2 regions of the Rhizobium sp. 01N424 genome follow, and region 2 is predicted to be linked to the other one. Evidence: riboswitches for the same ligand, from Rfam matches in the RefSeq annotation. Region 2 holds a riboswitch; the other holds the start of a gene.
What was found. Region 2 has a riboswitch for S-adenosylmethionine ahead of AC1DNK_RS02055 (O-succinylhomoserine sulfhydrylase). Riboswitches for the same ligand answer to the same signal wherever they lie in the genome.

Region 1 (15,800 bases), on a different contig from region 2:
TCGCGCAGCGTACCGCCGGGGATATAGGCGACCTGGGGGACGAACAGGATGTCGTCGGAGGGCGGGAGGCCCATCGTGCCGCTGCCGCAGGGCCAGAGGCCGGCCATCGCCTGGAAGAGAAGCTTCCGATTGACGTTGTGATCGCCGTTTATCATCACCTTTTCGCCGGCCTTCAGCGTCACATCGGGCTCGTGCAGGCGGAAGCCGCCGCATTGATCGACCTCTTCGCCCAACTTGGCGGCGATGGTGACGTTCTTCATCACAAGCCTGTCCGCGGCGGTGTCTTCGTAGGCGATGACGTTCTTCGGATTGAGCGGTTCATCCATGTGCTCAAGCGCATGGCGGAAGTCGGTGACGCGGTTGAGCGTCGCGCGCCATTCGGCGATCGGGCCGAAATTGGCGACATACCAGCGCAGCGCCGTATTGACCTGGTTGAAGGCGCCGACCGACATCATCAGCTCACCGAAGGTCAGGCCGCCGGAGAAATAGGCGGGCGCGGCGACGATGATCGGGATGACGATGACCAGCCAGCCGTAACCGGCGGAAACCCAGGTCAGGTTGGTATTGGCCATGGTCAGCCGCTTGAGCACAGCGAGAACCGTGCTGATATCGGTATTAATGCGCTGGCGCTCGTTTTCCTCGCCTCTGGCGACGGTAATCGCCGGCATGTTCTCGTTGGCGTGCATCAGCGAGAAGCGGAGTTCGGCTTCCTTGGAGAAGCGCTCGGCGTTGATCGGCACCAGCTTTCTGCCGACGATCTGGCTGAGGATCGATGCCGACGCGGCATAGAAGACGGCGGCCCAGACCATGTAGCCGGGGATGGCGAAGGAATAGGTGCGGAAGTGGAAGACGAAGCCGCTCGACAGCTCCCAGAGCACGCCGATGAAGCTGACGAGCAGGATCGTCGACTGGATGAGGCCGAGAACGAGGCCGGTGGTGCTTTCGGCAAGGTTGCGGGCGTCCTCATGCAGGCGCTGGTCCGGATTGACGCCGATCAGCCCGCTTGAGGCGAGCCGCAGGGCCCGCTTGTGCTTCAGCCATTGATCGACGAGATCGCGGGTCAGGCCCTCGCGCATATAGAGCGCCGTCATCTGGTTCAGCCAGGCCTGGCCGACATTGAGAAGTAGCAGAGAGCCGGCGATCAGGCCGAAAATCTGAAGCTGATGGAAGAACTCGCCGACATCGCGCCGCTGCAGCGAATCATAGAACGGCGCGTTCCAGCGGTTGAGAACGACCTGACCGTAGGCCGTCGCCAAGATGACGAACATAAGGATAGCGGCGAGAGACAGGATCTTGCCGCGCACTTTCGAAGCCCAGAAGGCTAAAAACATCAATTTGAGGCGATAGCCGAGGCTGAGATCGTATCCGACCCTATCTTGCCGCTGGCCGACAGCCCCGCCTTTGGCGTCGTCCGTCATCATGCATTCCTGTACAGCATCATCCCTGATTAACATGGTAGCGCGTGCTGTCCATCAACAGATTCTACCAGTCATTAATGCGTGAGTTACCTAGCTCAAAGTGCAGGTTGCGAATCGCGATTGATTCGCGGCGCTGTCAGCGCTATCTAGAGGATTGTGGTGATTTGGCCGGCCGGCTTGCAGCCACGTTAAATAAGTCGCTAAAGGGCCGCGTGCGGACCGGTAGCGATTCTTTTTTCGCCACCGGTTTTTTTATTTGCCGGTTGTCCTGTTCGATCGAGTGAATGCAATGCCCATCAAGATTCCTGACACGCTGCCCGCTTTCGAAACCCTCGTTCAGGAGGGTGTGCGGGTGATGACTGAGACAGTGGCTATCCGCCAGGATATCCGCCCGCTTCAGATCGGGCTTCTCAACCTCATGCCGAACAAGATCAAGACCGAAGTGCAGATGGCGCGCCTTGTCGGTGCCTCGCCGCTGCAGGTCGAGCTGTCGCTGATCAGGGTCGGCAACCATAAGGCCAAGAATACCTCCGAAGACCATCTGCTGGCCTTCTACCAGACCTGGGAAGAGGTGAAGCACCGCAAGTTCGACGGCTTCATCATCACCGGCGCGCCGATCGAGCTGATGCCCTTCGAAGACGTCAACTATTGGAGCGAGATGCAGGAAATCTTCGAGTGGACGAAGACCAACGTGCATTCGACGATGAATGTCTGCTGGGGCGCGATGGCGGCGATCTACCACTTCCACGGCGTTCCCAAGCATGAGCTGAAGGAGAAGGCATTCGGCGTCTATCGCCACAAGAACCTGAAGCCGTCCTCCGTCTATCTCAACGGTTTCTCGGATAATTTCGAGATTCCGGTGTCGCGCTGGACGGAAGTGCGCCGCGGCGACATCGAGAAGGCGCAGGGTCTTGAGATCCTTATGGAATCGAGCGAGATGGGCGTCTGTCTGGTTCAGGAAGAGGCAAGCAAGCGCCTCTACATCTTCAACCATGTCGAATACGATTCGACGTCGCTGTCGGACGAATATTTCCGCGACGTGAATGCTGGCGTGCCGATCAAGATGCCGCACAACTACTTCCCGCATAATGATCCGGCGCTGCCGCCGCAAAATCGCTGGCGCAGTCACGCGCATCTGCTGTTCGGCAACTGGATCAATGAAATCTATCAGACGACGTCCTACGACCTCAACGAGATCGGCACGAAAATCTGACGGCTTATCAATCTGTTGATGCTATGCCGCTGCCTTTGCCGCAGCGGCATTTCTTTTTTGGCATTGGCAGTTGCGGTTCGCGGCAAATGGGGGCAGTTTCGCTGCCGGATGCGAACAGATTTCAGGACGATGGTATAATGGCGGAAGAGCTCAAGCGGGAAGTTTTCGGAACGACGAAAGACGGAGAAACCGTCTATCGCGTCGAGATCAAAGGCGGCGGTCTGACGGCCAAGATCATGAGCTGGGGCGCTGTCATCCAGGATCTCAGGCTCGACGGCCACGATGCCCCGCTGCTGCTCGGCTTCGACAAGTTTTCCGACTATCCGGCCTACTCCTCCTATTTCGGTGCGACGCCCGGGCGCTGCGCCAATCGCATCGGCGGTGGCAAGTTCACGCTAGATGGCAAGGACTACCAGCTGGAGCTCAACGAAAAGGGAGTCTCGCATCTGCATGGTGGCAGCGATAACATTGCCAAGCGCAACTGGACGATTGTCGAGCATGCCGTCGATCGCGTTGTCCTGAAGATCGTCGATCCCGATGGCCGCGCCGGCTATCCGGGCAATTGCACGATCCAGGCCACCTACCGGGTTCACGGTAACGGCGAGTTCTCGATCGTCTATGAATCGACGTCCGACCAGCCGACGCTCGCCAATGTCTGCCAGCACGCCTATTTCAATCTGGACGGCCGCGATGACGCGCTTGGCCACGACATCATGATCGCGGCCGATCACTATCTGCCGACCGACGAGCGGCAGATCCCGACAGGGGAACTGCGCCCGGTCGACGGCACGGCTTTCGATTTCCGCGAAATGGCGCCGATGAAGCGTTTCGAAGGTTCGGAACAGGCGCTCTACGATCATAATTTCTGCCTGTCGAAGGAGCGTGTCGCCAAGCGCACCGCCGTGCTGGCCCGCAGCCTCAATTCCGGCGTGTCGATGGAAGTGCGGACGACCGAACCTGGCGTGCAGTTCTATGCCGGCTTCAAGCTGAATGTCGCCGTGCCCGGTCTGGACGGCCGCAAGTACGGACCGTTTGCCGGGTTCTGCCTGGAGACCCAGGTCTGGCCGGATGCGATCAATCACGAGGGCTTCCCGAATGCCGTGCTGCGGCCGGGCGAGGTCCTGCGGCAGGAAACGGATTACATCTTCACCAAGAACTGACGCGTTCGATTTGATCGCTGGTTTACGAACCCTCGTGATCCGTCACGAGGGTTTCTTTTTTGCGGCGTAGATTCAGCTTGAAGACTGGTTCTAAATAGGTTCTAATGTGCGCCTATGGATAGAACCAGTCTGATAGCAGAGCTGAATGCGCGCGGACTGCGCGACGAGGCCTCGACCGGACCGCTCTACAAGCGGCTGGCCCTGGCATTGACCGGTCTCGTTCAGGAAGGATTGCTGAAGCCCGGCGCCGCACTGCCAGGTGAGCGCGATCTTGCTGAGGCCCTGAAGCTTGGGCGTGTCACGGTGCGCACCGCCTATCGCGAGCTGATGTCTTCAGGCGCGCTTGAATCACGACACGGCAGCGGTACCTTCGTTTCGGCGCGTGTCGAGCGCATGGAGCAATCGCTCTGGCGGCTCTCGTCTTTCTCGGCCGACATGCGTTCGCGCGGCCGCTCTCCGGCGGCGAAAATCCTCTCCCGGCAAATCAATCAGCCATCGCCGGAAGAAAGCTTCCTGCTGGGGCTCGGTCAGGACGAGCCGGTGTTGCGGCTCGATCGTCTTCGTCTTGCCGATGGTTTGCCGCTGGCGATCGAGCGCGCCGTCGTTCCGGTCAAGTTCGTCGGCGAACAGGCGGGTGGCGAGGGTTCGCTCTATGACGCCCTGGCTGCCAACGGCCACAAGCCGGTGCGGGCGCTGCAGCGGCTGACGGCCGTGACGCTCGACCCATCCTCGGCCGCGATGCTGAACGTCAAGGCCGGTGCGCCGGCCCTGCTGATCGAGCGGATATCCCGCCTCGAAGATCAGCGCGTCGCTGAATATACCCGCTCGCACTATCGTGGCGATGCTTATGATTTCGTTGCAGAATTGAGAATTGGAGATGAACTATGAGTGAGAACAAGTCGCTGATGCTGCAGGAAGCCGGCCAGTCGCCGGAGGTCGTGGCGACCCTGCTCGAAAAGGAAAAGCCGGCTTTTGCCGAAATCGCCAAGCTTTTCTCCTCGGCGCGGCCGAGCGTGGTAACGACGGCCGCGCGCGGGTCTTCCGACCATGCCGCCACCTTCTTCAAGTATCTTTTCGAAATCACCTGCGGCGTTCCGGTCGCATCCGTCGGCCCGTCGATCGCGTCAGTCTATGGCGCGCCGCTACATCTGAAGGGCGGCATTCACTTCACGGTTTCGCAGTCGGGCGCCAGCCCTGACATCGTTGCCCTGCAAGAAGCCGCGAAGAAGGGCGGCGCCACGACGATCGCCGTCGTCAACGTCACCGATAGCCCGCTGGGCAATCAGGCCGACATCGTGCTTGGCCTCAATGCCGGACCGGAGAAAAGCGTTGCCGCAACGAAATCCTTCATCGCTTCGGTTGCAGCACTTGCCGGCGTAACGGCAGTGATCGGCGGCAAGGCTGATCTGCAGGCGGCGCTTCAGAAGCTTCCGGGCGCCCTGTCGGCCACATCGGGCATCGATACGGCCGCGGCAGAGGATGTGCTTTTCAACGCCAGCTCGCTTTACACCGCCGGCCGTGGACCGGCCTTCGCGATTGCGCTCGAAGCTGCGCTCAAGGCAAAGGAAACGTCCGGCCTGCATGCCGAAGCCTTCTCACTGGCTGAATTGATGCATGGTCCGATGCGTCTCGTGCAGCCAGGTTTCCCCATCGTTGCCTTCGCGCCTGACGATGCCGCCTATGCCAACAACGTCCAGGCGCTGGAGCGCCTGCAGAAGCTCGGAGCGACGACCGTGCCTTTCTCGACACAGCCGCTTTCCGGGGTCAACCTGCGCGTTCCATCGACCGGCAACGGTCTTCTCGATCCGCTGGTTTCGCTGCTCGTCTACTATCGCCTCATCGAGTCGGTCACGCGCCGCAAGGGTTTCGATCCCGACAAGCCGGCAAACCTGCTCAAGGTTACGGAGACCGTCTGATGTCCCGCAAGATCTTCACCGGCGCCAGGATCTTCGACGGCGAGCGCTTCCATGACGAAAGGGCGCTGGTCGTTTCGAACGGACGCGTCGAGACCATCGCGGCACTCAACGATCTACCCGAAGGCGAGACCGTGGTGCTTGACGGTGGCGTTCTCTCCGCCGGTTTCATCGACGCGCAGGTGAACGGCGGCGGCGGCCGGATGCTGAACGACGAGCCATCGCCGGACTCGATGTACATCATCGCCGACGGCCATCGCCGCTATGGCACGACAGCGCTGCTGCCGACGCTGATCACCGACACGGCTGATGCCACCAAGGCAGCGATCGAGGCTGCGAAGGACGCGGTCAAGACCAACCGCGGTGTCGCCGGTCTGCACCTCGAGGGGCCGCATCTGGCACCGGCGCGCAAGGGCGCACATCTGGCGTCGCTGATGCGCCCGGTCGAAGACGCAGACGTCAAGGCGTTCATTGCGGCGCGTGAAGCAATCGGCACGCTGCTCATTACCATGGCGGCTGAACAGGTGAGCGTGAAGCAGGTGCGCGCGCTTGCCGAAGCCGGCGTGATCGTCAGCATCGGACATTCCGATTGCAGCAGCGAGCAAGCGGAAGAGCGTTTCGATGCCGGCGCCCGTGGCGTCACGCATCTCTTCAACGCGATGAGCCAGATGGGGCATCGCGCTCCGGGTCTCGTAGGTGCCGCGATCGATCACCCCTCGACCTGGTGCGGCGTGATTGCCGATGGCCACCATGTCGATCCGAAGGCATTGCGCACGGCGCTGCGCGCGAAGCGCGGCGAAGGAAAGCTTTTCCTCGTCAGCGATGCGATGTCGCTTGTCGGCTCCGACAAGAACAGCTTCACGCTGAATGGCCGCAACGTTCATCGCGAGAGCGGCAGTTTCTGCTCCAGGGTAGTTCTGGATGATGGCACGCTGGCAGGGTCCGATGTCGATATGGCGTCCAGCATCCGTTACTGCGTGACCTATCTCGACCTGACGCTGGCCGAAGCGCTGCGCATGGCGACGCTTTACCCGGCGCGCTTCCTTCGTCTCGAGGGCTACGGCCGCCTGTCTCCGGGGTATCGCGCCGACTTCGTGCACCTGACCGATAAGATCGAGGTCACCGCGGCCTGGATCGGCGGGGAGAGGAAGTAGCGATGACTGCGATCACCGATGCTTATTTCTCGAACCTGATCGAGCGGCTCGGCCAGCTGAAGTCGGCTCTCGATGTTCCAATGCAGCGGGCCGCCGCGGCGATCCTCGAAGCGGCCCGCACCGACAAGCGGGTCTATGTCTTCGGTACCGGGCATTCTCACATGCTGGCCGAAGAGGTGCATTACCGGGCTGGCGGGCTCGCCTTCACTGTTCCCGTACTCGTCGGTTCTGCGATGCTGCACGAGGGTGCGGTGATCAGTTCGGTCTACGAACGGACGGAAGGTCTCGTTCGTCCGGTGCTCGAGCGCTATGGCATGCAGCCTGGCGACGTGATCATCATCGCGTCGAATTCCGGCGTGAACGCCGCGCCGATCGAGGCCGCCGATTACGGCCATGAGATCGGCGCCAAGGTGATCGCCATCACCTCGATCGAATATTCCAAGGCGATCGCCAACGGCCGCCGCAGGCTGGCCGAGGTTGCCGATATCGTCCTCGACAACGGCCTTCCGCCGGGGGATGCCGTCATCGAAATCGAAGGGAGCGGGCTGAAGGTCGGGCCGGTCTCGACGGCAGTCGGGGCGACCGTGCTCAATGCGATCTTTGCCGAGGTGGCCTCGGAGCTCGCCAAGTCAGGCGATGCGCCGGTTTATCTCAGCGCCAACATGCCGGGCGCTGCAGAGGTGAACCAGCAGCTGGTCAAACGCTACCGGCCGCGCAACCCGCATCTCTGAAACGAAAAAGGCCGGCGTCTCAGCCGGCCTTTTGCTTTGCCCCTGCGGACAATCAGTTCTTGGCGCGCTCGACGTAGGAGTTATCTTCCGTCGCGATGACAACGCGGATGCCGGCATCGATATGCGGCGGAACCAGCGTTCTGATACCGTTCGAAAGGATTGCCGGCTTGTAGGAGGACGATGCCGTCTGACCCTTGACGACCGGCTCGGTCTCGGTGATTTCGAGCGTCACATGGCGTGGCAGCTGGAGAGCCAGCGCAATGCCTTCGTGCATCGACAGGATGCAGGTCATGCCTTCCTGAAGATAGGCCTTCTGATCACCCATCGTCTCATTGTCGACGACGACCTGATCGTAGCTTTCGGGATTCATGAAGTGGAAGCCTTCGCCGTCCTCGTAAAGGAACTGGAAGTTGACGTCTTCGACGAATGCGCGCTCGACCTGCTCGGTCGTGCGCCAGCGCTCGGACACCTTCACGCCATCGACGATGCGGCGCATGTCGACCTGGGTCACCGGCGTGCCCTTGCCAGGATGGAAGTTGTTGGCCGTAAGAACGACATACAGCTTGCCATCCACTTCGAGAACGTTGCCCTTGCGGACGGAGGAGGCGATGATCTTGACCATAAGACTTCCTTGTAACTCAGCCTTCGGCGTCGTAGAGGACTGTCGCAATAGCCCTCTAGACGCGATTAATTTTCCTTTGGGGCGGCAACTAACTTAAAATCCGGCGAAAAGCCAGCCCAGCGTTGGCCGTCGCGGTGAAGAAAGCGGAGAATGAGCCTGACGAGCGCCAAAGCCTCGCCCTGGTGGACGCCCGACGTCCATGCGGATCGCCGCCCGTTCCTGATCGGGCGCAACGCGATCCAGGCGGCACTGCGTCTTTATTTCGCCGGCGAAGATTTTGTCGAGGTCGATACGGCCGCACTGCAGGTGTCACCGGGCAACGAGGCGCATCTGCATGCCTTCGCCACCGAGGCGCTGACGACGGATGGCCAGCCGGCACCCTTCTATCTGCACACCTCGCCGGAGTTTGCCTGCAAGAAGCTCCTCTCGGCGGGCGAACAGCGGATCGCGTGCTTCGCGCATGTCTATCGCAACCGCGAGCGCGGGCCGCTGCACCATCCTGAATTCACCATGCTGGAATGGTACCGGGCGGGAGAAAGCTACGAGACGCTGATGATGGATTGCGTGCGGATCGCAGCACTCGCTGCCGAGACCGCCAAGGCATCCAAACTGACGTATCGCGGTGCCGAGGCCGATCCTTTTGCCGGCCCGGAGCGGATTTCGGTTGCCGAGGCTTTCGATCGCCATGCCGGGATCAATCTGCTTGGCTCCGTTGCTGCCGATGGCTCGACCGATCGCGAGCATCTGGCGGCCGAATTGCGCCGCAACGGCCTGCGTGTCGCCGAAGACGATGGCTGGGCCGATCTCTTTAGCCGCGCGCTGGTCGAGAAAATCGAGCCGCATCTCGGTTTCGGCCGCATAACCATTCTCGACGAATATCCTGTTTCGGAAGCTGCTCTGGCGCGGCCGTCAGGCCGGGATCCACGGGTTGCCGAGCGCTTCGAGGTCTACGCCTGCGGCGTCGAGCTCGCCAATGGTTTCGGCGAGCTGACGAATGCTGCCGAACAGCGGCGCCGTTTCGAGATCGAGATGGCCGAGAAGGCACGCATCTATGGCGAGCGCTATCCGCTGGACGAGGATTTTCTCGAGGCGTTGCAGATCATGCCGGAGGCGAGCGGTATCGCGCTCGGTTTCGACCGGCTGGTGATGCTGGCGACCGGTGCTTCGCGCATCGATCAGGTGCTGTGGGCGCCCGTCGCGGAGTATGGCCGATGAATATCGTCAGGCCGATCAAGAGCGTCGATGACCTGTCGAGCGCAGGCTTGATCGGGGACGCCGACCGGCTGGCGCTCGAAGATGTCGCGGCGCGCTATGCGATCGGGTTGACGCCATCGATTGCGGCGCTGATCGACCGTGCAGACCCGGCCGATCCCATTGCTCGCCAATTCGTGCCCGATGTTTCCGAACTGCAGACGACACCGGAAGAGCGGGACGATCCAATCGGTGATCTCCCGCACAGCCCTGTTGAAGGGATCGTGCATCGCTATCCGGATCGTGTGCTGCTGAAGGCGGTGCATGTCTGCCCGGTCTATTGCCGTTTCTGTTTCCGCCGCGAGATGGTCGGGCCGCAAGGTCTCGGCACGCTCGAACCGGAGGCGATGAAGGCAGCCTTCGACTATATCCGCCAGCATGACGAAATATGGGAGGTCATTCTCACCGGTGGCGATCCGCTGATCCTGTCGCCGCGGCGGCTGGAAGACATCATGCGGGAGTTCTCGGCGATCGATCACGTCAAGATCGTCAGGTTTCATACCCGCGTGCCCGTGGTCGATCCGCGCAAGATCGATGCGGCGCTCATCGACGCGCTGAAGGCGAGCGGCAAGACCGTCTACATCGCGCTGCACGCCAATCATCCGCGCGAGTTTACGGCCGAAGCGCGGGCGGCCTGCGCCCGGATCGTCGATGCCGGTATCGTCATGATCAGCCAATCTGTGCTGCTCAAGGGCGTCAACGATGATGCGAATGTGCTTGCGTCGCTGATGAAGACTTTCGTCGAGAACCGTATCAAGCCCTATTACCTGCATCATCCCGACCTTGCGCCCGGCACCAGCCATTTCCGGCTGTCGATCGAGGAAGGGCAGGCGATCGTCGCAGCCTTGCGCGGCCGCATATCCGGCCTCTGCCAGCCAGCCTATATTCTGGATATTCCGGGCGGCTACGGAAAGACCGTGATCGCCGAAAGCGGCGTTCGCAAAACCGCCGACGGTTGCTTCTCGGTCTCTGATTACAGGGGCGGCGAGCACAGCTATCCACCGGCGGGATAGAAGATTTCCGTTCCATTTCTGCACTGGGAAGTCCTTCGCGCCGCTCCTGTATTACGCCAAACTGGCGAGGCAAGTATTTGAGCAGAAACGGCGAAATTCAATCAGGGCGCGATACTCGATAAAACTTTAAGTGTGAATCTTGCTCATCTTTAACCAGACAAATTAGCGGAATATTGGGTTTTCCGGCCTAAAAGAGCGCTCATGATGAAGGCGATGAACGCCTGCTCTGGATCATGACAATCTTGGAGATGTTCGGATGAACAAGACAATCCGCGATATTATAGCCAAATTCGGCAAGCTTCCCGCGTCGATCGACCAGGTCGCCGACGACGCCGATCTCTACGCGGCGGGTCTGACATCCTTTGCATCGGTCCAGCTGATGCTGGCGATCGAAGAAGCCTTCGATATCGAATTCCCCGACAATCTTCTCAACCGGAAGTCCTTCGCCAGCATCTCGGCGATCGAAAAGACCGTCGATATGATCAAGGACAGCCGGAAGGTCGCCTGATGAACTTCCCGGTCAAGATCACGGAAGAGAGCTTTGCGGCACGGGCCGCGCGCGTCGCCGAGATTGCGGCTAAGCACGCCGATACCGTCGATGCCGAAGGCCGTTTCCCACGGGAAGCTGCCGATGCGATGAAGGCCGAACGTCTGCTCGGCATTCAGATCCCCCGCCACCTTGGCGGCGAAGGCGCGACCACGACCGAAATCGCTGAACTCTGCTCCGTTCTGGGCCAGGCCTGCGCTGCAAGCGCGATGGTTTTCGCCATGCATCACATCAAGCTTTCGAGCCTTGTCGAGCACGGCGCGGAAAGCGAGTGGCATGCGGGCTTCATGCGGCGTATCGCGGCCGAACAGCTGCTGATCGCCTCGGCGACGACCGAAGGCGGCATTGGCGGCAACCTGCGCAATAGCATCTGCGCCATCGAGATCACCGGCGGTACCTGCCGTCTCGAAAAGGACGCGACCGTGATCTCTTACGGCTCACATGCCGACGCGATCCTGATAACGTCGCGCAGCGGCCCGGAGGCCGCGTCTTCGGATCAGGTGCTGACGGCTTTCCTCAAGGACCAGTATACGCTCGAGCGAACCCATGTGTGGAATACGCTCGGCATGCGCGGCACCTGCTCCGACGGCTTCCTTTTCAAGGGCGAAGCGCCTGCGGCGCAGATACTCCCGAAACCCTTTGCAGAAATCGCGGCGCAGTCGATGCTTGCCTCTTCGCATCTCCTCTGGAGTGGCGTCTGGTATGGCATCGCGGTCGATGCCGTCTGCCGCGCGCAGGCGTTCGTTCGCGCTGCCGCCCGCAAGTCGCCCGGCGCTCCGCCGCCCGGTGCGCTACGTCTTGCCGAGGTTTCGAACCTTCTGCAGATGGTCAAGTCGAATGTCGTCGCGGGCCTCAAGGCCTATGAGGACGCAAAGGCCGATCCCGACAAGCTGTCGTCGATGGGTTTTGCCGTTGCCATGAACAACGTGAAGATCGCCTCGTCGGAAACGATCCTCGAGATCGTCAACCACGTCATGCTGATCTGCGGCATCATGGGCTACAAGAACGGCACGCCTTTCAGCGTCGGCCGTCACCTTCGCGATGCGCATTCCGCGCAGCTGATGATTTCCAATGACCGCATCCTCGGCAACACGTCGAGCATGCTTCTCGTCCACAAGCAGGACACTAGCCTACTGGGGTGACTCACATGGATATGCAGACCTCGTTTCTGGACCGGCTTTTCGAATCCGGCCTGCTGATCGATACCGGCGTTGACGGCCTCTACGGCCGCAGCGGCCAGTTCGAAGACGTAATCTCCGCTTTCGAGCGCCTGATAGACAGGTTCGGTGGCGCCGATGGCGCCGAAGCCATGCGCTTTCCGCCAGGCATGAACCGGGCGATCTTCGAGAAAAGCGGCTATATGAAGAGCTTCCCGCAGCTTGCGGGTACGGTGCACAGCTTCTGCGGCGCCGAGCTCGATCACATGAACCTGCTGCAATGCATGGAAGTCGGCGATGACTGGACCAAGGGCCAGGAAGCGACCGAGATCGTACTGACGCCGGCGGCCTGCTATCCGCTCTACCCGACGGTCGCCAAGCGCGGCAACCTGCCGGCAAAGGGCGGTCTTTACGATCTGCAGTCCTACTGCTTCCGCCATGAGCCTTCCAAGGATCCGGCACGCCAGCAGCTGTTCCGCATGCGCGAATATGTCTGCATGGGCACCGAGAGCCACGTGACGGATTTCCGCCAGCGCTGGATGGATCGTGGCGTCGAGATGATGAAGCTGGTTGGCCTCGAGGTGGTCATCGACGTGGCGAACGATCCATTCTTCGGCCGCGCCGGCAAGATGATGGTCAACAACCAGCGCGACCAGAACCTCAAGTTCGAGCTGCTGATCCCGATCACCTCGACCGCCAATCCGACTGCCTGCATGAGCTTCAACTACCATCAGGACTCGTTTGGCTTGAAGTGGGGTCTGAACCTTGAGGATGGCAGCGTGGCGCATACCGCCTGCGTCGGCTTCGGTCTGGAACGTATCGCGCTTGCGCTGTTCCACCATCACGGTCTCGACGTGAAGGAATGGCCGGAAAACGTTCGCAAGGCGCTCTGGGGCTGAGACGTCCGATGAAGGCTGTTTTCCCGGCTATCGCTCCGGATGGCTACGTCAGGCATGCGCTCCATTCCAGCGAGCGCATGTGGCCGGAAACCAATTGCTATATCGATCTCTGGATCGAGGTACTGAACACGCTCGGCCTGCCGCCGGAAGCGATGCTCGGCTTTACCATGACGCAGGATTTTGAGGGCGACCAGTTCACCTTCTTCAAGGTGCCGCTGGAAGATCTGGAAACGCTCTACGGCATTCGCGTCAGCGAACTGGCGATCTTCGATCGCGTCGAGCGCCATATCGAAACGCAGATCGGCCGCGGGCGGCTCTGCCTGATCGAGATGGATTCTTATTACATGCCCGACACCCAGGGCACTGCCTACCGCACCGAGCACGGCAAGACGACCGTGGCGATCAACCGGCTGGATTTCGATGCGAAGCGCGTCGAGTATTTCCACAATGCCGGGTTCTTCGCGCTGGATGGCGAGGATTTTGACGGTCTGTTTCAGCTGAATTCAGGCGCGGACGGAGCGTTGTTTCTGCCCTACACCGAATTTGCCAAGTTTCCGGTGATGCTTCCAGGCGATGCGGAGATGCGGGCGGCCTCCCAAACGATCTTCAGAAAGCATTTCGCCCGCCGCCCGGCCCGCAATCCGATCCGCGCCTTTGCCTCGGTTTTCCCGCAGCAGGTCGAGGAAATTGCCGAGCGGCCCTTCGGCTTCTTCCACAAATATGCCTTCAACACGCTTCGCCAGTTCGGCGCCAATTTCGAGCTGGCGGCGGATCATCTCGCCTGGCTTGCGCCGGGGCAATTCGGCAGCGCCGAGGCTGATGCCCGGCAGATTTCCGAGACGGCCAAATCCGTGCAGTTCCAATTGGCGCGGGCCGTGACCCGCAAGAAATTCGAGCCGCTGCAGACCGCGCTTGATCCGGCTGCCGATGCATGGGATTCCATGATGGCTTCGATTTCCGAGCGGCTGTGACACCGGAGGCTTGATCATGCGGGGCAGGTTGGCGAGCGTCGGCGCAGAAGAGGTCCTGCTTTCGGAAGGCTGGAACCTCGTTCTCTCGGAACCCGATGCCTATGCCGTGCCGCATGATATCCCCCCGACGTCGCAGTTCATCGCCGCATCGGTGCCCGGAACCGTTGCCGAAGCTCTCGAGAGAGCCGGTCTGTTCGACAGGGAAAATCCGGAGTCTCTGAACACCCGGGATGCCTGGTATGTCTGCCGCCTGTTCGATACGGAACCGGGAGACTGGATCCTGCGGCTGGAGGGACTGGCAACGCTTTGCCACGTGTTCGTCAACGGCCAAGAGCTTCTGTTTTCGGAGAGCATGTTCACCGCTCACGAAATTCCGGTGACGCTTGCCGGCGGCGACGAGCTTGCGCTGTGCTTCCGCGCACTTGCGCCGAAGCTTACCGAGCCCGGGCCACGCGCCCGCTGGCGCCCGCAGATGATCACGCCGCCGGGCCTCAAGAATGTCCGCACAACCGTGCTCGGCCATATGCCGGGCTGGTGCCCGGAGATCCATGCCGTCGGACCGTGGCGGGCGATATCGCTGGTGCGCAGCGGCCCTGTTTCGATCGACAATGTCTCGATCCGCAGCGTTCTGGATGACGATGGCAGCGGGCGGGTCGGCGTTTCGCTTTATTCCGCTGCGGAGGATCCGATCCTTCAGCTGCGCTGCGGCGGGGAAGAGACGGCCTTTGAGAAGATCGGCGAGAACCACTATTCGGCCATCCTCAAGCTCGCCGATGTGAAGCCGTGGTGGCCGCACACGCACGGAACGCCTGAACTCTACGATCTGGCGCTGGTTTCCGACGATGTCGAGTACCCGCTCGGCAAGACCGGTTTCCGCACGATCACCGTCGATCGCGGGGCCGATGGCGACGGCTTCGGGCTTTGCGTCAACGGCGGGCGCATCTTTTGCCGAGGTGCTGTCTGGACCACCGCCGATATCGTGCGGCTTCCCGGCGCGCGGGCCGATTACGAGCCGTTCCTGCGGCTGGCTGCCGAAGCCGGCATGAACATGATCCGCGTCGGCGGCACGATGGCGTACGAGGCGCCCGATTTTTTTGCGCTCTGCGATGAGCTCGGCCTGCTCGTCTGGCAGGACTTCATGTTTGCCAATTTCGACTATCCACGCAACGACAAGACCTTCATCGGTCACGTCCATGCCGAAGTCGAAGGGTTCCTGCATGGGGTTCAGGCCTCACCCTCGCTTGCCGTGCTCTGCGGTGGCAGCGAGGTGCACCAACAGGCGGCGATGCTCGGGTTGCCGCGGGAGTTCTGGGGCGGTCCGGTGAGTGACGAAGTGATCCCGGCGATCGCTTCGCGGCTGCGGCCGGATGTGCCCTACGTTCCGAATTCGCCCTATGGCGGGGCCATGCCGTTTTCGCCGAATGCAGGGGTCACGCACTACTACGGTGTTGGCGCCTATATGCGCCCGCTTGACGATGCGCGCCGGGCCGATGTGCGTTTCGCCGCCGAAAGCCTTGCCTTCGCGCATGTCCCGCAGCAGAGAACGTTGCAGCGGCATCTCGACGTGCCCTCCGTTCACAGCCCTCTCTGGAAGGCCCGGGTGCCGCGCGACCGCGGCGCGTCCTGGGATTTCGAGGATATCAGGGATCACTATCTCGGGCTGCTCTACGATACCGATCCGGCCAGGCTTCGCCGCGAAAATCCGGAACGCTATCTCGATCTTTCCCGTGCCGTCACGGGCGAAGTGCTGA
Region 2 (15,800 bases):
TGGCAGCTGTCATGATGACGACAAAGCTGAACGCCCTGACACCGAAAATGACCGCCAACAACGACGCGATGATGTCGATGCTCAACGACGGCGGCGATGCGCTCTCCGTTGCCGTTCGCACGCGGATCAACATCTGCCTCGCCGTCATTGCCGCATCGATCGCCGGTGCGATGGCGTTGGGCTTCTACATCGCCCAGGCAGGTATTGCCGGGCCGATGGTGCAGCTGCGCGAGCGCATGACGTTGCTTGCCGAAGGAGAGACGGAACGCGACGTGCCCGGCCTCGATCGTGGCGACGAAGTCGGCCAGATGGCAGCGGCACTTGCCGTCTTCCGCGACAACGCCCTCGAGCGCAAGCAGATCGAGGCACGCGCCGAGAGCGAGCGCAATCTCAGCGATAACGAGCGCCGCCAGCGCGAAGCCGAAAAGATCCGCGAAGCCAACGAACTCGCCCGCACCGTGGACGAATTGGCAAATGGCCTGAAGCGCCTGTCATCAGGCGATCTCGTCGCCCATATCGAGACTCCTTTCCCGGAGCATCTCGAAGGCCTGCGCGCCGACTTCAACAACTCGGTCAGCAAGCTCAACGGCACGATGAACGCCGTCGGCGCCAATGCCCGCGCCATCGGCGCAGGTGCCAACGAAATCCGCTCCTCGGCCGACGAGCTGTCGCGCCGCACCGAACAGCAAGCGGCCTCCGTCGAACAGACGGCCGCAGCGCTCGAGCAGATCACCACAACGGTACGAGATGCCGCCCGCCGTGCTCAGGAAGCCAGTGAGCTGGTGACACGCATGCGCAGCGGCGCCGAAAAATCCGGCGCCATCGTGCAGAAGGCCGTCGGCGCGATGCAGCAGATCGAGCAGTCGTCAGTGGAGATCGGCAACATCATCGGCGTGATCGACGACATCGCCTTCCAGACCAACCTGTTGGCATTGAATGCCGGTGTCGAGGCGGCGCGTGCCGGGGAAGCCGGCAAGGGCTTTGCGGTCGTTGCCCAGGAAGTCCGTGAACTCGCCCAGCGTTCGGCCAATGCTGCCAAGGAAATCAAGGCACTGATCACCAATTCCGGCACGCATGTGCAAACCGGCGTGGCGCTTGTCGGTGAGACCGGCAAGGCGCTGGATGCGATCGTCCAGGAAGTGCAGGAGATCAACCAGCACGTCCACGCGATCGCCGAGGCCGCGCGCGAGCAATCGACCGGCTTGCAGGAGATCAACACGGCCGTGAACACCATGGACCAGGGCACGCAGCAGAATGCCGCAATGGTCGAGGAAAGCACCGCCGCCAGCCACAGCCTGGCAACCGAAGCGGCATCGTTGAATAACCTTCTTTCGGAGTTCAGGCTGACCGGAACCGGTGGCTTTGCCGCCGCTGCACCCGCCTCACATTCCGCTCCCCGCCCGGCCGCAGCACCCCGCCCAGCACCGGCCCGCGCAGCCAACCCGCGCCCGGCCTCGATCCGCGTCGCCAACGAAGGAACCGCAAGGCCCGCCGCATCACCGGCGCGTGCACTCGGCCAGAAACTCGCCAGCGCCTTTGGCAAGAGCAGCCCGGCGGCGGAAAGCAAGGAAGCCGACTGGACAGAGTTCTGAGCAACGGGAAATCAAAACGTCAAATGAGCGGCTCCGGCCGCTCATTTCATTTTCAGTGTAGAGAAGATTGGAGCGGGTGAAGGGAATCGAACCCTCGTATTCAGCTTGGGAAGCTGCTGCTCTACCATTGAGCTACACCCGCGTGGCCGAAGCCTTCCAACAGATGGGAGGCGGTGTCAAGGCTGTCAGATGCGGAAGTGTTTCGAGAGCTTCAGGCCCTGGGCCTGGTAGTTGGAGCCGAGGCCGGAGCCGTAGAGGCTTTCGGGTTTTTCCAGCATGTGCTCGTAGATGAGGCGGCCAACGATCTGGCCGTCTTCGAGGATGAAGGGGACCTCGTGGCTGCGCACTTCGAGGACGGCGCGGCTGCCGCGGCCGCCTGCCGGTGCGTGGCCGAAGCCGGGGTCGAAGAAGCCGGCATAGTGGACTCGGAATTCGCCAACCAAGGGGTCAAAGGGCGTCATCTCAGCGGCGTAATGCGGGGGCACGTGCACGGCTTCGCGCGAGACGAGGATATAGAATTCGTCCGGGTCGAGGATCAGCTCGTTGCGGCCGCGGCTATAGAGCGGCTCCCAGAAATCGAAGATATCGTGCTGGGCTTTCTTGTCGACGTCGACGACGGCAGTGTGGTGCTTGCCGCGATAGCCGATCAGGCCTTCCTTGTCGCCGGCGAGATCGATCGACAGCGCGATGCCGCCGCCTGAGACGTTCGGCTTGGCGCTGGCGACCAGCGTCTCGCTATCATGCAGCGCCTGAAGGTCCGGTTCGCCGAGAATGGAATGGCCGACGCGGAAGCGGATCTGCGACAGGCGCGAGCCGCGGCGCACGACGATCGGGAAGGTGCGCGGCGAGATTTCGAGATAGAGCGGGCCGGAATAGCCGGCCGGGATCTTGTCGAATTCCTGCGCGTAATCGGTGATGACCCGGGTGAAGATATCGAGGCGGCCGGTGGAGCTCTTCGGGTTGGCGGAGGCCGACATGCCGGCAGGCAGATCGACACGCTCCATCAGGGGAACGATATAGACGCAGCCGGTTTCGAGGACAGCCCCTTCGGAGAGGTCGATGACATGCAGGCTCAGGCGATCGAGCTTGTCCGACACCAGATGCGAAGGGCCGGGCATGAAGCTGGCGCGCACCCGGAACGCCTTGGCGCCGAGGCGCAGGTCGAGGCTTGCCGGCTGGATCTGGTCACGGTCAAGTTCCCGTTCGGAGATCAGTCGGCCGGTCTCAAACAACGCGGCAATGGCACGGTCGGCCAAAATTCCAGTTTCGCGAGCCATCATGCTCCATCCATAGTTCGTGGCCGACAAAACCAAATACGGGGAATTGACGCAAGCAGCTAACGGCAGTATTGCAGCTTTATCCCGTGGTGATTTGGCCGGTCGGCTTGCAGCCACGTTAAATAAGTGGCTAAAAAGACCGGGTATGAAACCGGTCTGCTTTTGCGGCCGGTTTTTTTGTTTTTGAGGTGATGGCATGAGCAAGTCCTGGCGCCCTGCAACCCAACTCGTTCACGGAGGCACTCTGCGCTCGCAATATGGCGAGATGTCGGAGGCAATCTACCTGACGCAAGGTTTCGTCTACGACACGTCGGAGGCGGCCGAGGCCCGCTTCAAGGGCGAGACCGAAGGCTTCATCTACGCCCGCTACGGCAGCCCCACCAACGACATGTTCGAGAAGCGCATGTGCGCACTCGAGGGTGCGGAAGATGCACGCGCCACGGCCTCCGGCATGGCCGCCGTCACGGCCGCAATCCTCTGCCAGCTGAAGGCTGGCGATCACATCGTTGCTGCTCGTGCCCTCTTCGGCTCCTGCCGCTGGGTGGTCGAGACGCTGGCGCCGAAATACGGCATCGAATGCACGCTGGTTGACGGCCGGCACCTGGAAAACTGGGAAAAAGCGATCACGCCGAAGACCAAAGTGTTCTTCCTGGAGAGCCCGACCAACCCGACACTCGAGATCGTGGACATCGCCGGCGTTGCCAAGCTCGCCAACCAGATCGGTGCCAAGGTCGTGGTCGACAACGTCTTTGCGACGCCGCTCTTCCAAAAGCCGCTGGAGCTCGGCGCCCATATCGTCATCTATTCGGCGACCAAGCATATCGACGGCCAGGGCCGCTGCCTCGGCGGCGTCGTGCTGTCCGACAAGGCGTGGATCGACGAGCACCTGCACGACTACTTCCGCCACACCGGCCCGGCCATGTCGCCGTTCAACGCCTGGACGCTTCTAAAGGGCATCGAGACGCTGCCGCTGCGTGTGGCTCAGCAGACCAGGAATGCCGCAAAGATTGCCGATTTCCTGGCCGAGCAGAAGCAGGTTGCACGCGTCATTTATCCCGGCCGCAAGGACCATCCGCAGGCCGATATCATCGCCAAGCAGATGACCGGCGGCTCGACGCTGGTCTGCTTCGAGCTGAAGGGAGGCAAGGAAGCTGCCTTCAAGCTGCAGAACGCACTCGATGTGGTGACGATCTCCAACAATCTCGGCGATACGCGCAGCCTGATCACGCATCCGGCGACGACAACGCACAAGAACCTCTCGGACGAGGCGCGTGCCGAACTCGGCATTTCGGCCGGCACCGTGCGTCTTTCGGCAGGCATCGAAGATACCGACGATCTGCTTGAAGATTTCGCCCAGGCTCTGTCGAAGATCCCGGCTTAAGCAACAAGCCGCCGGACTTGCCGGTCCGGCGGCCCGCCCCACCTAAAGCTTCAGTCAGCTCTGCTTTATTAGAGTCATTAACTTTGAATGTTAGGATTAACAATCAAAACGGCGTGCAATCGCCTGTATTTGGCTGATGATACGGTGGCATTTCTTGACGGAGCCAATGCCGTATAAGATACGAGTAAGATATCCCGACTAAGGTGTAAGGCATGTACCGGGCCCTCACACGCGATATAGAAGTTGTTGTCGAGCCGTTTTATCTGGAGGAGCAATCCGATCCGGACGACGATCGCTATGTCTGGGGATACCGCATCGTCATCAGCAACAATTCCGGCCTATCGGTCAAACTCGTCAACCGTTACTGGAACATAACGGACCAGAACGGTGTGGTCGACGAGGTAACGGGACCGGGTGTGGTCGGCGAACAGCCGCGGCTGGAGCCCGGCGATACCTATGAATACTCGTCAGGCTGCCCGCTCGATACGCCATCGGGGCTGATGTTCGGCCACTACCAGATGGAAACGGACGAAGGCGAGCTCTTCGATGTCGAGATACCCGCCTTCTCCCTGGATTCGCCCGGCCTTCTCAGAGTGCTGAACTGACCGTCATTCGGCCGGCTGCAGCTCTGCCGGCTCGAAACGATAGGTGGTCGAGCAGAATTCACAGGTGACGGCGATCTCACCGTTTTCCTGGCTGGCCTCGATCTCCTCCGCCGAAAAGCCCTTCAGAACGCCGCCGATCTTTTCACGCGAACAGCTGCAGCGGTCGTAGACCTGCTTGGCCTCGAAAACCCGCACGCCGCGCTCGTGGAACAGGCGATAGAGCAGCCGCTCGGTTCCGACCAGCGGATCCGTCAGCTCGTCGGCGTCGATGGTCTCGACCATGGCGCGGGCTTCTGCCCAGGCATCGTCTTCCTTGACGCCCGCCGCGAGCTCGTCGCCATCCCCGCCATGCAGGTCCGGCTGGCGCATGCGCTCGGGCGCTTCCGGCAGGAACTGAGCGACAAGCCCCCCTGCCCGCCAGCGATGCCGCGGTTTGCCGCTGCTGTCGCGGTCGAGAAGTTCGGCAGCCGCCAGACGGACACGCGTCGGGATCTGCTCCGACTGCCGAAAATAGACACCGGCGATATCCTCGAGCGAGGTACCGTCGAGTTCGACGATGCCCTGATAGGGCTGGCTAAACTTACCCTGATCGATGGTGAAGGCCAGCACGCCCTTGCCGAGCAGCTGTTCGGGTTCGGTCTGCCCGGCGGCGATCGCCTGATCGAGCAGCGCCTGATCGAAGCGTGCATAGGCGCGTACGTTCTCGGGTGTGGCAAAATCGGCAACAAGCAGGTCGACCGGGCCATCGCCCTTGGTCTGCACCGTGAACTTGCCCTCGAATTTCAGCGACGTGCCGAGCAGAACCGTCAGGACCACGACTTCGGCCAGAAGCCGGGCGACGGGTGCGGGATAGTGGTGGCGCTCAAGGATGGCGTCGAGCATCGGGCCGAGCTGGACGGCGCGGCCACGCACATCCAGGCCTTCAACCTGAAATGGGACGACGTGATCATCGCCGGCGAAATGAAGCTCGTTGAGAGCGGCGGCTGTGTCTGCCATGGTCTTACTCCTAGTCGTCAGAGCGGTAGACCAAGCTGTCTTCCCGCTCGCGCGGCCACCAGGCCATCAGGCCGGATGTGGCGTCCAATATGGTTCAGATCGCGCCCAGGCACCATGCAAGAATCGATTTCTGCGCATGAAGACGGTTTTCCGCTTCATCGAAGACCACGGATTGCGGGCCATCGATCACTTCGTCCGTCACTTCCTCACCACGATGGGCCGGCAGGCAATGCATGAACAATGCATCCTTGCCTGCTTTCGCCATCAAAGCCTGATTGACCTGATAGGGCTGGAAGACGTTGTGACCGCGAGCCCGATGTTCCTGATTCATGGAGACCCAGGTATCGGTTACCACGCAATCGGCGCCTTCGACCGCACGGTCGGCATCATGGCTGAGCATGATTTCGGCGCCCTCATTGCGGGCCCAGTTCAGATAGTGATCCTTCGGCTCGGAACCAAGGGGCACCGCCATGTTCATGCGGTAGCCGAAACGGGCAGCCCCTTCGACCAGCGAATGCAGCACGTTGTTGCCGTCGCCGGTCCAGGCAACGGTCTTGCCTTTGATCGGGCCACGGTGCTCTTCGAAGGTCATGATATCGGCCATGATCTGGCAGGGATGCGTATCGTCGGTCAGCGCATTGATGACGGGCACTGTGGCGTGTTCGGCAAGCTCCAGCATGCGGTGATGCTCGGTGGTGCGGATCATGATCGCGTCGACGTAGCGCGACAGAACCTTGGCTGTGTCGCCGATCGTCTCGGCGCGGCCGAGCTGCATCTCGGTGCCCGACAGGAACAGCGTCTCACCGCCCAGCTGGCGCATGCCGACGTCGAAGGAGACGCGCGTCCGGGTGGAAGGCTTTTCGAAGATCATCGCCAGCATCTTGCCGGCCAGCGGCTTATCGCCCTTGCCTGCTTTGAACGCCTGCTTGCGCAGCATCGCGTCGTCCATGATGACGCGCAGATCGGCAGAGCTCATCGCCGAAAGATCGAGGAAGTGTTTGGGGGAAGCCATGTCGTCCTTACCTGTTTGCCCCGGAAGGCATCTATCCGTTCAAGCCGTCTTCTTGGCCTTCGATGCGCGAATGCTTTCGGCAGCCTGCTCGATGCGGGCCAGACCCTCGCGGGCTTCCTCCGCCGTGACGACCAAAGGCGGCAGCAGACGCACAACGTTGTCGCCGGCGGGTACGCCAAGCAGATGCGCACCGCGGATGGCAGCCAGAAGTTCGGTCGAGGGCACAGCGGCCTTGATACCAAGCAGCAGACCCTCGCCGCGGATATCCTCGATCACGTCCGGATAGCGGTCCTTGAGCGATGCCAGGCCCTGGCGGAAGACCAGAGCGACGTCACGGACATGCTGGAGGAAGCCTTCGGCAAGGACGATGTCGAGCACAGCGCCGCCGACGGCCATGGCCAGCGGATTGCCGCCATAGGTCGAGCCGTGGGTGCCGGCCTTCATGCCGGACGCAGCTTCCGCCGTTGCCAGGCAGGCGCCGAGAGGGAAGCCGCCACCGATACCCTTGGCGACAGCCATGATGTCAGGGGTCACGCCGGACCACTCATAGGCAAAGAACTTGCCGGTACGGCCGACGCCCGTCTGGACCTCGTCGAGAATGAGCAGCAGGCCCTTCTCGTCGCAGAGCGCGCGCAGCGCCTTCATGAACTCAGTGGTCACCGGGCGAATGCCACCCTCGCCCTGAACCGGCTCGATCAGAATGCCTGCGGTCGCATCGGTGATTGCGGCGCGCACAGCGTCGATATCGCCAAAGGGCACCTGGTCGAAGCCAGGGGCCTTGGGGCCGAAACCTTCGAGATACTTCTCTTGCCCGCCGGCAGCGATCGTCGCCAGCGTCCGGCCGTGGAAGGCGCCTTCGAAGGTGATGATATGGAAACGCTCGGGATGGCCCTTCGAATACTGATAGCGGCGTGCGGTCTTGATCGCGCATTCGAGGGCTTCCGCGCCGGAATTGGTGAAGAACACCTTGTCGGCGAAAGTCGCCTCCGTCAGCCGCCTGGCGAGTTGTTCCTGACCGGGGATTTCATAGATGTTGGACAGGTGCCAGACCTTGTCGGCCTGCGCCTTCAGGGTATCCACGACATGCGGATTGCTGTGGCCGACCGAGGTCACAGCAACGCCGGCACCGAAATCCAGATATCGTTCGCCGCTTTCGGTAATCAGCCACACGCCCTCACCTCGCTCGAACCGCAATGGGGCACGAGAATAGGTATCATATAGCGGCGCGGCTTCAGCCATGGCGCGGTCTCCTGTCAGCGTTACGGGCAACCGGACTCCGGCTAAAAAACCAGGTCCGAAAAATTAAAAATGCCGCCTTTCGGCGGCGACTGGCACTATTTACTTTTCGCACTGCAATGTCAACAAAACTGCGGCTTTCGTGGCTTCTGAGAGACGCTCAAGCAATGTCGCGTTTTATCAACAGCTAATGTTGCAGAAATGACTCTCAGGGGAAGCAAGTTGGGGAAAACCCCGAATTCGATTCATCCGGATTCCTGCGACTCTTGTCACGGAGTCAGCCTCACACTAGGTTAAAACTCAATTACTAGACTGCATGCGGCGGAACTAGTCACCAAAATTAGTCAAGCGTTTCTTGTGCCGGATTCGTCCGGGGCAAACAGTGAGGGATTCTGCCTTCGCAACGCTTAAACGGCGGAGACACAGGGCATGAACTGGACAGACGAGCGGGTCGAGAAACTCAAGAAACTGTGGTCCGAAGGGCTGAGCGCGAGCCAGATCGCTGCCCAGCTTGGCGGCGTCAGCCGTAACGCCGTTATCGGCAAGGTTCACCGTCTGGCGCTGCCGGGCCGTGCGAAGGCCGGCGGCAACGCCACGGCTGCCCGCGCTCCCAAGCGTACGGCGGCAGCACCCCGCGCCCCAACCTACGCATCGCGTCTGGCGACGACCCGTACGGTCACCCGCCAGCAGGGCGCGACGATGCTGAAGGAAGAGATCGAGATCGACGTCATGGAGGAGATGGAATACCGTCCCGCCAAGAACGTGATCGTCCCGATTTCCCGCCGTCTCGGCCTGACGGAGCTCACCGAGCGCACCTGCAAGTGGCCGGTCGGCGATCCCTTGAAGGACGATTTCCACTTCTGCGGCTGCGAAAGCCCGGATTCTTCGCCTTACTGCACCTACCACCAGCGCCTGGCCTACCAGCCGGTCAACGAGCGCCGCAGGGCAGCAGCGCGAGCAAACTGAGCCGGGTAAGCACAAACGAAAAACGGGCCTTACGGCCCGTTTTTTTGTGTCTCAATTCCGAAAGCTCAAGCTTCCATCGAATATCCAGCGCCGCGAACGGTGCGGATGACATCCTGCATATTGGAGAAGTTCAGCGCCTTGCGCAGACGGCCGACATGGACATCGACGGTGCGCTCGTCGACATAGATGTCGTGACCCCAGACGCCATCCAGAAGCTGCGAGCGCGAGAAGACGCGGCCGGGAGAGGCCATCAGGAATTCCAGCAGGCGAAACTCGGTCGGGCCGAGACGCACTTCGCGGGTCTTGCGATGAACGCGGTGCGTCTCGCGGTCGAGTTCGATATCGCCGCACTTCAGCACGGTCGAGAGAACTTCGGGCTTGGCGCGGCGCAGCATCGCCTTGACGCGAGCGACGAGCTCGGGCGTCGAGAACGGCTTGACGACATAGTCGTCGGCGCCGGTCGAGAGGCCGCGAACGCGTTCACTTTCCTCGCCGCGCGCCGTCAGCATGATGATCGGCAGGCGCTCGGTCTCCGGGCGCATGCGCAGCCGGCGGCAAAGCTCGATGCCTGATACGCCAGGCAGCATCCAATCAAGGATAAGAAGGTCCGGCGTCCGCTCCTGAAGGCGGATTTCCGCCTCATCGCCGCGCAGGATGGTGTCGACCTCGAAACCTTCGGCTTCGAGATTGTAACGAAGAAGCACGCTCAGTGCTTCTTCGTCTTCAACGACTGCAACTCTCGGGATCATTCTGTTCTGTCTCCTGAGGCCCGGTCCGGATATTATTCCGTGACCGCGCCGACGGTGTTGGCGGTGTCGTCCTTCGGACGCTCGCCCTCCGGCTGGGCGCCGGTCGCCATGTAGTAGATGGTTTCTGCGATGTTGGTGGCATGGTCGCCGATGCGTTCGATGTTCTTGGCACAGAACAAGAGATGCGTGCAGCTGGTGATGTTGCGCGGATCTTCCATCATGTAGGTCAGGAGCTCGCGGAACAGCGAGGTGTACATCGCGTCGATTTCCTCGTCGCGCTCGCGGATCGACTTCGCCTTGTCGGCGGCGCGCGTCGTGTAAACGTCGAGCACTTCCTTGAGCTGGACGAGCGCCAGTTCGGAGAGATGCTCCAGGCCGCGGCCGAGCTTGCGCGGAACGCCGGTGCTCTGCACGGCGATGACGCGCTTGGCGGTGTTCTTGCCGAGATCGCCGACGCGCTCGAGGTCGGCGGCGATGCGGATCGACCCCATGATCTCGCGCAGGTCCGACGCCATCGGCTGGCGGCGGGCGATGGTGACGATCGCCTTGTCGTTGATCTCGCGCTCGGCGTGATCGAGGATCACGTCGTCGGAGATGACCTTCTGCGCCAGTGCGCCGTCGCCATTGACCAGCGCGCGCACAGCGTCGGAGACCATCTGTTCCGCCAGACCGCCCATCTCGGAGATGCGGCGGGTCAGAAACTTCAGATCTTCGTCATATGCTGAAAAGATATGTGTCGATGCCATGGGAAATGTCCTTGAGTGTCTCTATCGGAAGTCGTGACGCCAAAGATCAGCCGAAGCGGCCCATGATGTAGTCCTGGGTACGCGGATCGTCCGGATTGGTGAACATCTTGTCGGTATCGTTCTCCTCGACGAGATTGCCGAGGTGGAACATGGCGGTGCGCTGCGAGACGCGGGCTGCCTGCTGCATGGAGTGCGTCACGATGACGATCGTGTAGCTTTCGCGCAGCTCGTGGATCAGCTCCTCGACCTTTGCAGTGGCGATCGGGTCGAGCGCCGAGCAAGGCTCGTCCATGAGGATGACTTCAGGGCTGACGGCGACGGCGCGGGCGATGCAGAGACGCTGCTGCTGGCCGCCAGACAGGCCGGTGCCGGATTCATGCACGCGGTCCTTGACCTCGTTCCAGAGGCCGGCACGCTGAAGGCTGGTCTCGACGATCTGGTCCATGTCGGCTTTCGACTTGGCGAGACCGTGAATGCGCGGGCCGTAGGCGACGTTTTCATAGATCGTCTTCGGGAACGGGTTCGGCTTCTGGAACACCATGCCGACGCGGGCGCGAAGTTCGACGACGTCAATATCCGGATCGTAGATATCATCGCCATCGAGCGTGATCTTGCCGGTGACGCGGCAATTGTCGATCGTATCGTTCATGCGGTTCAGGCTGCGCAGGAAAGTGGACTTGCCGCAGCCGGACGGGCCGATGAGCGCAGTCACGGTGTTTTCGCGGATGTTCAGCTTGACGTCGAAGAGAGCGCGCTTTTCGCCGTAATAGACGGAAACGTCCTGGCCGATCATCTTGTAAGGGATGCTGTTCATCTTCTGGTCCAGAGCCTTCTCAACTGCTGCTTCTGTCAACATGTTCATGGGTTTCTACTCCGTTTACCAGCGGCGCTCAAAGCGACGGCGCAAGAGGATGGCTCCGATGTTCATGACAATCAGGAACAGGAGCAGGACGATGATGGCACCCGAGGTACGCTCCACGAAGGCGCGTTCGGCTTCGTTGGCCCACATATAGACCTGGACCGGAAGTGCCGTGGACGGATCGAGCGGCGTGGTCGGCGCATTGGCAACGAAGGCGACCATGCCGATCAGCAGAAGCGGCGCGGTTTCGCCGAGCGCATGCGCAAGGCCGATGATGGTACCGGTCAGGATGCCCGGCATGGCAAGCGGCAGAACGTGGTGGAACACCATCTGCATCTTCGATGCGCCGAGACCGAGAGCGGCCGAGCGGATCGACGGCGGTACGGCACGCAACGCAGCACGCGTGGCGATAATGATGGTCGGCAGGGTCATCAGCGTCAGCACCAGGCCACCGACCAGCGACGCGGAACGCGGCAGACCCATGAAGTTGATGAAGACGGAGAGGCCGAGCAGACCGTAAACGATCGACGGAACGGCAGCGAGGTTGTTGATGTTGACCTCGATCAGATCGGTCAGCTTGTTCTTCGGCGCAAACTCCTCGAGATAGATCGAGGCGGCGACACCGATCGGCAGAGCAAGAACCAGAACGATCAGCATCAGGTAGAGCGAGCCGATGAGCGCAACGCCCAGACCTGCTGCTTCCGGACGGCTGGAATTGCCATTGACGAACAGGCCTGTGTTGAACTGCTTGAAGAGAGCACCGCTCGCCTTAAGCTCGTTCATCCAGCCGACCTGCTTGTCGTTCACCTTGCGGTTCTTCTCATCGACAGAGAGATCGATCTGGCCCTTGCTGGCGCTATCGATATTGGCGTCGGCAAGCACCGTGACATTGACGGTCTTGCCGATGATCGACGGGTCGGAGACGACCATATCGCGCAGCTGGATCGGAGCGCCCTTGGAGAGCATGGCCGAAGCATCGCGCACGTCAGGACGGCTCGCGGCGTTGACGTTCAGCTGCTTGACGATGGCGTCACGCAGCAATGCGCCGTAGTTGGCGGAGACGAGGACCGACGGATCGGTCGCACGCTTGTTGCTCGGGTCGATCGTCTTTTCGGTGAATTCCACCGGAAGCGTGATCGCCGTCTGTTGGAAGGCGGTGTAGCCTTGGCGGATGACCGTCGAGAGCAGGATCGCCAGGAAGATCAGGCCAAAAGATATGGCAGCGATGCCATAGGCCTGGAAGCGGCGTTCTGCGGCATAGCGGCGCTTGATGCCGATGTCGCGGCGTGCCGGAGCCTTGGAGACAGTGATGCCTGCAACGGGAGAAACAATATTCGTCATTCGTACTGCTCCCGGTATTTGCGCACGATGTAGAGCGCGTAGATATTGAGGCAAAGCGTGATGAAGAAGAGCGTGATGCCGAGCGCGAAGGCCACCAGCGTCTGCGGCGAGGTGAACTCGAGGTCACCCGTCAGCTGATTGACGATCTTGACCGTGACCGTCGTCATCGGCTCGAACGGATTGATCTGGATGCGGGCGGCAACACCGGCCGCAAGCACGACGATCATGGTTTCGCCGATGGCCCGCGATGCGGTCATTAGAAGCGCGCCGACGATTCCCGGAAGAGCGGCGGGAAGCACGACCTTCTTGATGGTTTCGGAGCGCGTTGCGCCGAGGCCAAGCGAACCGTCACGCAGCGCACGCGGCACGGCGGTGATGATATCGTCGGACAGCGAGGACACGTAAGGGATCAGCATGATGCCCATGACGATACCGGCGGTCAGAACGCTCTGTGCCTGGATGAAGTTCGTGTAGTCGCCGGTCAGGAGACCGCTGACCTGCGAGGAGAGATCGCGCAGGAACGGGCCGACGGTGACGAGCGCGAAGAAGCCGTAGACGATGGTCGGGATACCGGCCAGAACTTCGAGCAGCGGCTTGGCAAGCGAACGAATTTTCGGCGAAGCGTATTCGGCCATGTAGATGGCGGCGAAGAGGCCGACCGGTACGGCGACCAGCATGGCGACGGCGCCGATATAGAGCGTGCCGAGCAACAGCGGGATCAGGCCGAACTGACCGAAGGACGAGCTGCCGGCACCCGCGAAGCGCGGATCCCAGACGGTGCCTAAGAAGAAGTCCGCGGCGGGAACGCTGGCGAAGAAGCGAATGGCTTCCGACAGCATCGACAGAACGATGCCGATGGTCGTCAGAATGGCGATCGACGAAGACAGCAACAGGCCCCAGAGCATGACGCGCTCGACGCGGTTGCGGGCCCTGAAGCGTGGCTTGACGCCGCGCAGGGCGTAAAGCGCGCCGCCGACAGCAAGTACGAGGACGATCGCGCTCATGATCAGACGGCTGGAAGCGCTTTCGGCATTCAGCAGCTTGGCGGCATCGAGCATGTAGGGCTGCGGCTCACCGGCGAGCGGAACGCCCTTCTCGTTGAGCTTGGCCTGAACTGCCTTGGTGTCGGAACCGACTGCCGTGACTTCTTCGGATGTGAGCAGGTTCAGGCCACGACCGACGGTCGCGACCATGCTGTAGCTCAGATCCTGCTCGGCAGTGGTCTTCGCCTTCACATCGTCAGGAAAGGATTTGCGGACGGTGGATTCGATGATGCCTGGGCTGGCAGCAAGCCAGACACAGAGAACGATCAGGGCCGGAAGGATGGCCCAGATGGCGGCATAAGCGCCGTAATAACCCGGCCGCGAATGCAGCACGGAAGACTTGCCCCCGGCAAGTGCCGTGGCCCGGCTGCGGGCGGCCACATAGGCCAGCGCGCCAAGCACCACGAGACACAAGAGTATAATGGATGTGCTCATTCTTTACGCCCCCAGGCGCTCGGCCCCAAAAGCACAGGCTGCGATATCGCCGCCGGCTTCCCAATCATGGAGAAACTCGAAACCTTGCGCCTGACCGGGCAAGGGTACCTCAGTCGAAAACCGGCGCGGCACCCCCCAAGGCACCGCGCCGGCTCATTGGTTACATCGTCTTTTCGGCTTCTACGGCCTTGCGGATCTCTTCGCGCTCGGCGTCCGGAGCAGCAACGAGGCCGTATTCGACGAGCGGGCTGTCAGGGCCGATCATCTGGTCGGATACGAAGAAGTTGACGTATTCCTTCAGGCCCGGAACGGCGCCGAGATGTGCCTTCTTGACGTAGAAGAACAGCGGGCGGGAAACCGGGTAGGTGCCGTCAGCGATGGTCTCGGTCGACGGAACGATACCGCTCATCGAAGCAACCTTGAGCTTGTCAGCGTTGTTTTCGTAGAAGGAGAGGCCGAAGACGCCAACGCCGGTCTTGTTGGCAGCGATGCGTGCCAGCGTTTCCGGATAGTCGCCGTCGATATCGACTGCAGCGCCGTCCTTACGGACTGCGACGCAAGCCTTCTGCTGAGCGGCCTTGTCGGTGATTTCCTTGGCGATGACGTCGAGTGCGCCCGAAGCCTTGCAGCCGGCGGCCAGAACGTTCAGTTCGAAGACTTCGCGGGTGCCGTGCTTTTCGCCCGGGATGTAGGCAGCGATATCAACAGCCGGGAGCTTCGGATTGACTTCCGACCACTTCTTGTAAGGGTTGGCAACGAGCTTGCCGTCAACGACGACCTGCGCAGCGAGAGCCTTGTAGAGGTCCTCAGGAACGTAGGCGACGTCGGGGTTGGACGAGTCGGTTGCGAAGACGATACCGTCGTAGCCGATCTTCACTTCCTGGATGTCGGTGACGCCAGCGGTCTTGCAGGCTTCCAGTTCGTTCTTGTTGATCGGACGCGAAGCGTTTGCAACGTCGATGGTGTCTTCGCCAACGCCCTTGCAGAATTCCTTGAGGCCAGCGCCCGTGCCGCCGGATTCAACGACCGGCGTCTTGAAGTTGGTGAAGGTTTCGCCGAAGGATTCAGCGACGATCTTTGCGTAAGGCAGAACGGTGGACGAGCCGGCAACCTGGATCTGGTCGCGAGCGGCTGCAGCGCCTGCAAAAGCAACGGTTGCGGCAAGAGCGGCAACGGTAAGTTTAAGCGTGTTCATCAAAAAATCTCCCGGCATTGGGCTTTGTGTGGGCAGGCCCCCCAGGGCCCTCGCATTGCCTTTTTTCATCGGCAGCCACTCTTTAGCCCCTGATGCACAGAGCTTTTATGTCACTTTGGTGAAACATTTGTGACAGGTTAAATTATTGAAATGAAATAATAAAAATTTTGGATGTTATGGATGTGTTGCGGCTTTATGTCAAAATCGCACCGTAAAGGCCGTTCCCTTGCCAACCTCGGACTTGACGATCAGCCGTGCACGATGGCGCGTGAGGATGTGCTTGACGATGGCAAGCCCCAGGCCGGTGCCCTTTTTCGACCGGCTGTCCTCGATGCTGACGCGGTAAAAGCGCTCCGTCAGACGCGGA

Region 1: another riboswitch for S-adenosylmethionine. It lies ahead of metA (homoserine O-acetyltransferase MetA); the one in region 2 lies ahead of AC1DNK_RS02055 (O-succinylhomoserine sulfhydrylase).

What each region holds. Positions count from the first base shown of each region.
Region 1 covers NZ_JBFTRK010000003.1:204,836-220,635, forward strand. The annotation lists gene AC1DNK_RS11450 (ABC transporter ATP-binding protein/permease) at 1-1,418, opposite strand, end outside; SAM riboswitch at 1,565-1,642, shown strand; gene metA (homoserine O-acetyltransferase MetA) at 1,708-2,631, shown strand; gene AC1DNK_RS11460 (aldose epimerase family protein) at 2,769-3,791, shown strand; gene AC1DNK_RS11465 (GntR family transcriptional regulator) at 3,906-4,679, shown strand; gene AC1DNK_RS11470 (SIS domain-containing protein) at 4,676-5,707, shown strand; gene nagA (N-acetylglucosamine-6-phosphate deacetylase) at 5,707-6,858, shown strand; gene AC1DNK_RS11480 (SIS domain-containing protein) at 6,861-7,589, shown strand; gene efp (elongation factor P) at 7,642-8,211, opposite strand; gene epmA (EF-P lysine aminoacylase EpmA) at 8,362-9,426, shown strand; gene AC1DNK_RS11495 (lysine-2,3-aminomutase-like protein) at 9,423-10,475, shown strand; gene AC1DNK_RS11500 (acyl carrier protein) at 10,732-10,983, shown strand; gene AC1DNK_RS11505 (acyl-CoA dehydrogenase family protein) at 10,983-12,164, shown strand; gene AC1DNK_RS11510 (amino acid--[acyl-carrier-protein] ligase) at 12,170-13,078, shown strand; gene AC1DNK_RS11515 (DUF1839 family protein) at 13,087-14,049, shown strand; gene AC1DNK_RS11520 (glycoside hydrolase family 2 protein) at 14,066-15,800, shown strand, end outside.
Region 2 covers NZ_JBFTRK010000001.1:385,977-401,776, reverse strand. The annotation lists gene AC1DNK_RS02070 (methyl-accepting chemotaxis protein) at 1-1,592, shown strand, start outside; tRNA gene AC1DNK_RS02065 (tRNA-Gly) at 1,661-1,734, opposite strand; gene AC1DNK_RS02060 (2'-deoxycytidine 5'-triphosphate deaminase) at 1,778-2,872, opposite strand; SAM riboswitch at 2,946-3,024, shown strand; gene AC1DNK_RS02055 (O-succinylhomoserine sulfhydrylase) at 3,066-4,250, shown strand; gene apaG (Co2+/Mg2+ efflux protein ApaG) at 4,463-4,855, shown strand; gene AC1DNK_RS02045 (Hsp33 family molecular chaperone) at 4,859-5,851, opposite strand; gene argF (ornithine carbamoyltransferase) at 5,946-6,863, opposite strand; gene AC1DNK_RS02035 (acetylornithine transaminase) at 6,903-8,102, opposite strand; gene AC1DNK_RS02030 (GcrA family cell cycle regulator) at 8,529-9,065, shown strand; gene phoB (phosphate regulon transcriptional regulator PhoB) at 9,131-9,814, opposite strand; gene phoU (phosphate signaling complex protein PhoU) at 9,847-10,560, opposite strand; gene pstB (phosphate ABC transporter ATP-binding protein PstB) at 10,607-11,422, opposite strand; gene pstA (phosphate ABC transporter permease PstA) at 11,438-12,760, opposite strand; gene pstC (phosphate ABC transporter permease subunit PstC) at 12,757-14,238, opposite strand; gene AC1DNK_RS02000 (substrate-binding domain-containing protein) at 14,399-15,433, opposite strand; gene phoR (phosphate regulon sensor histidine kinase PhoR) at 15,632-15,800, opposite strand, start outside.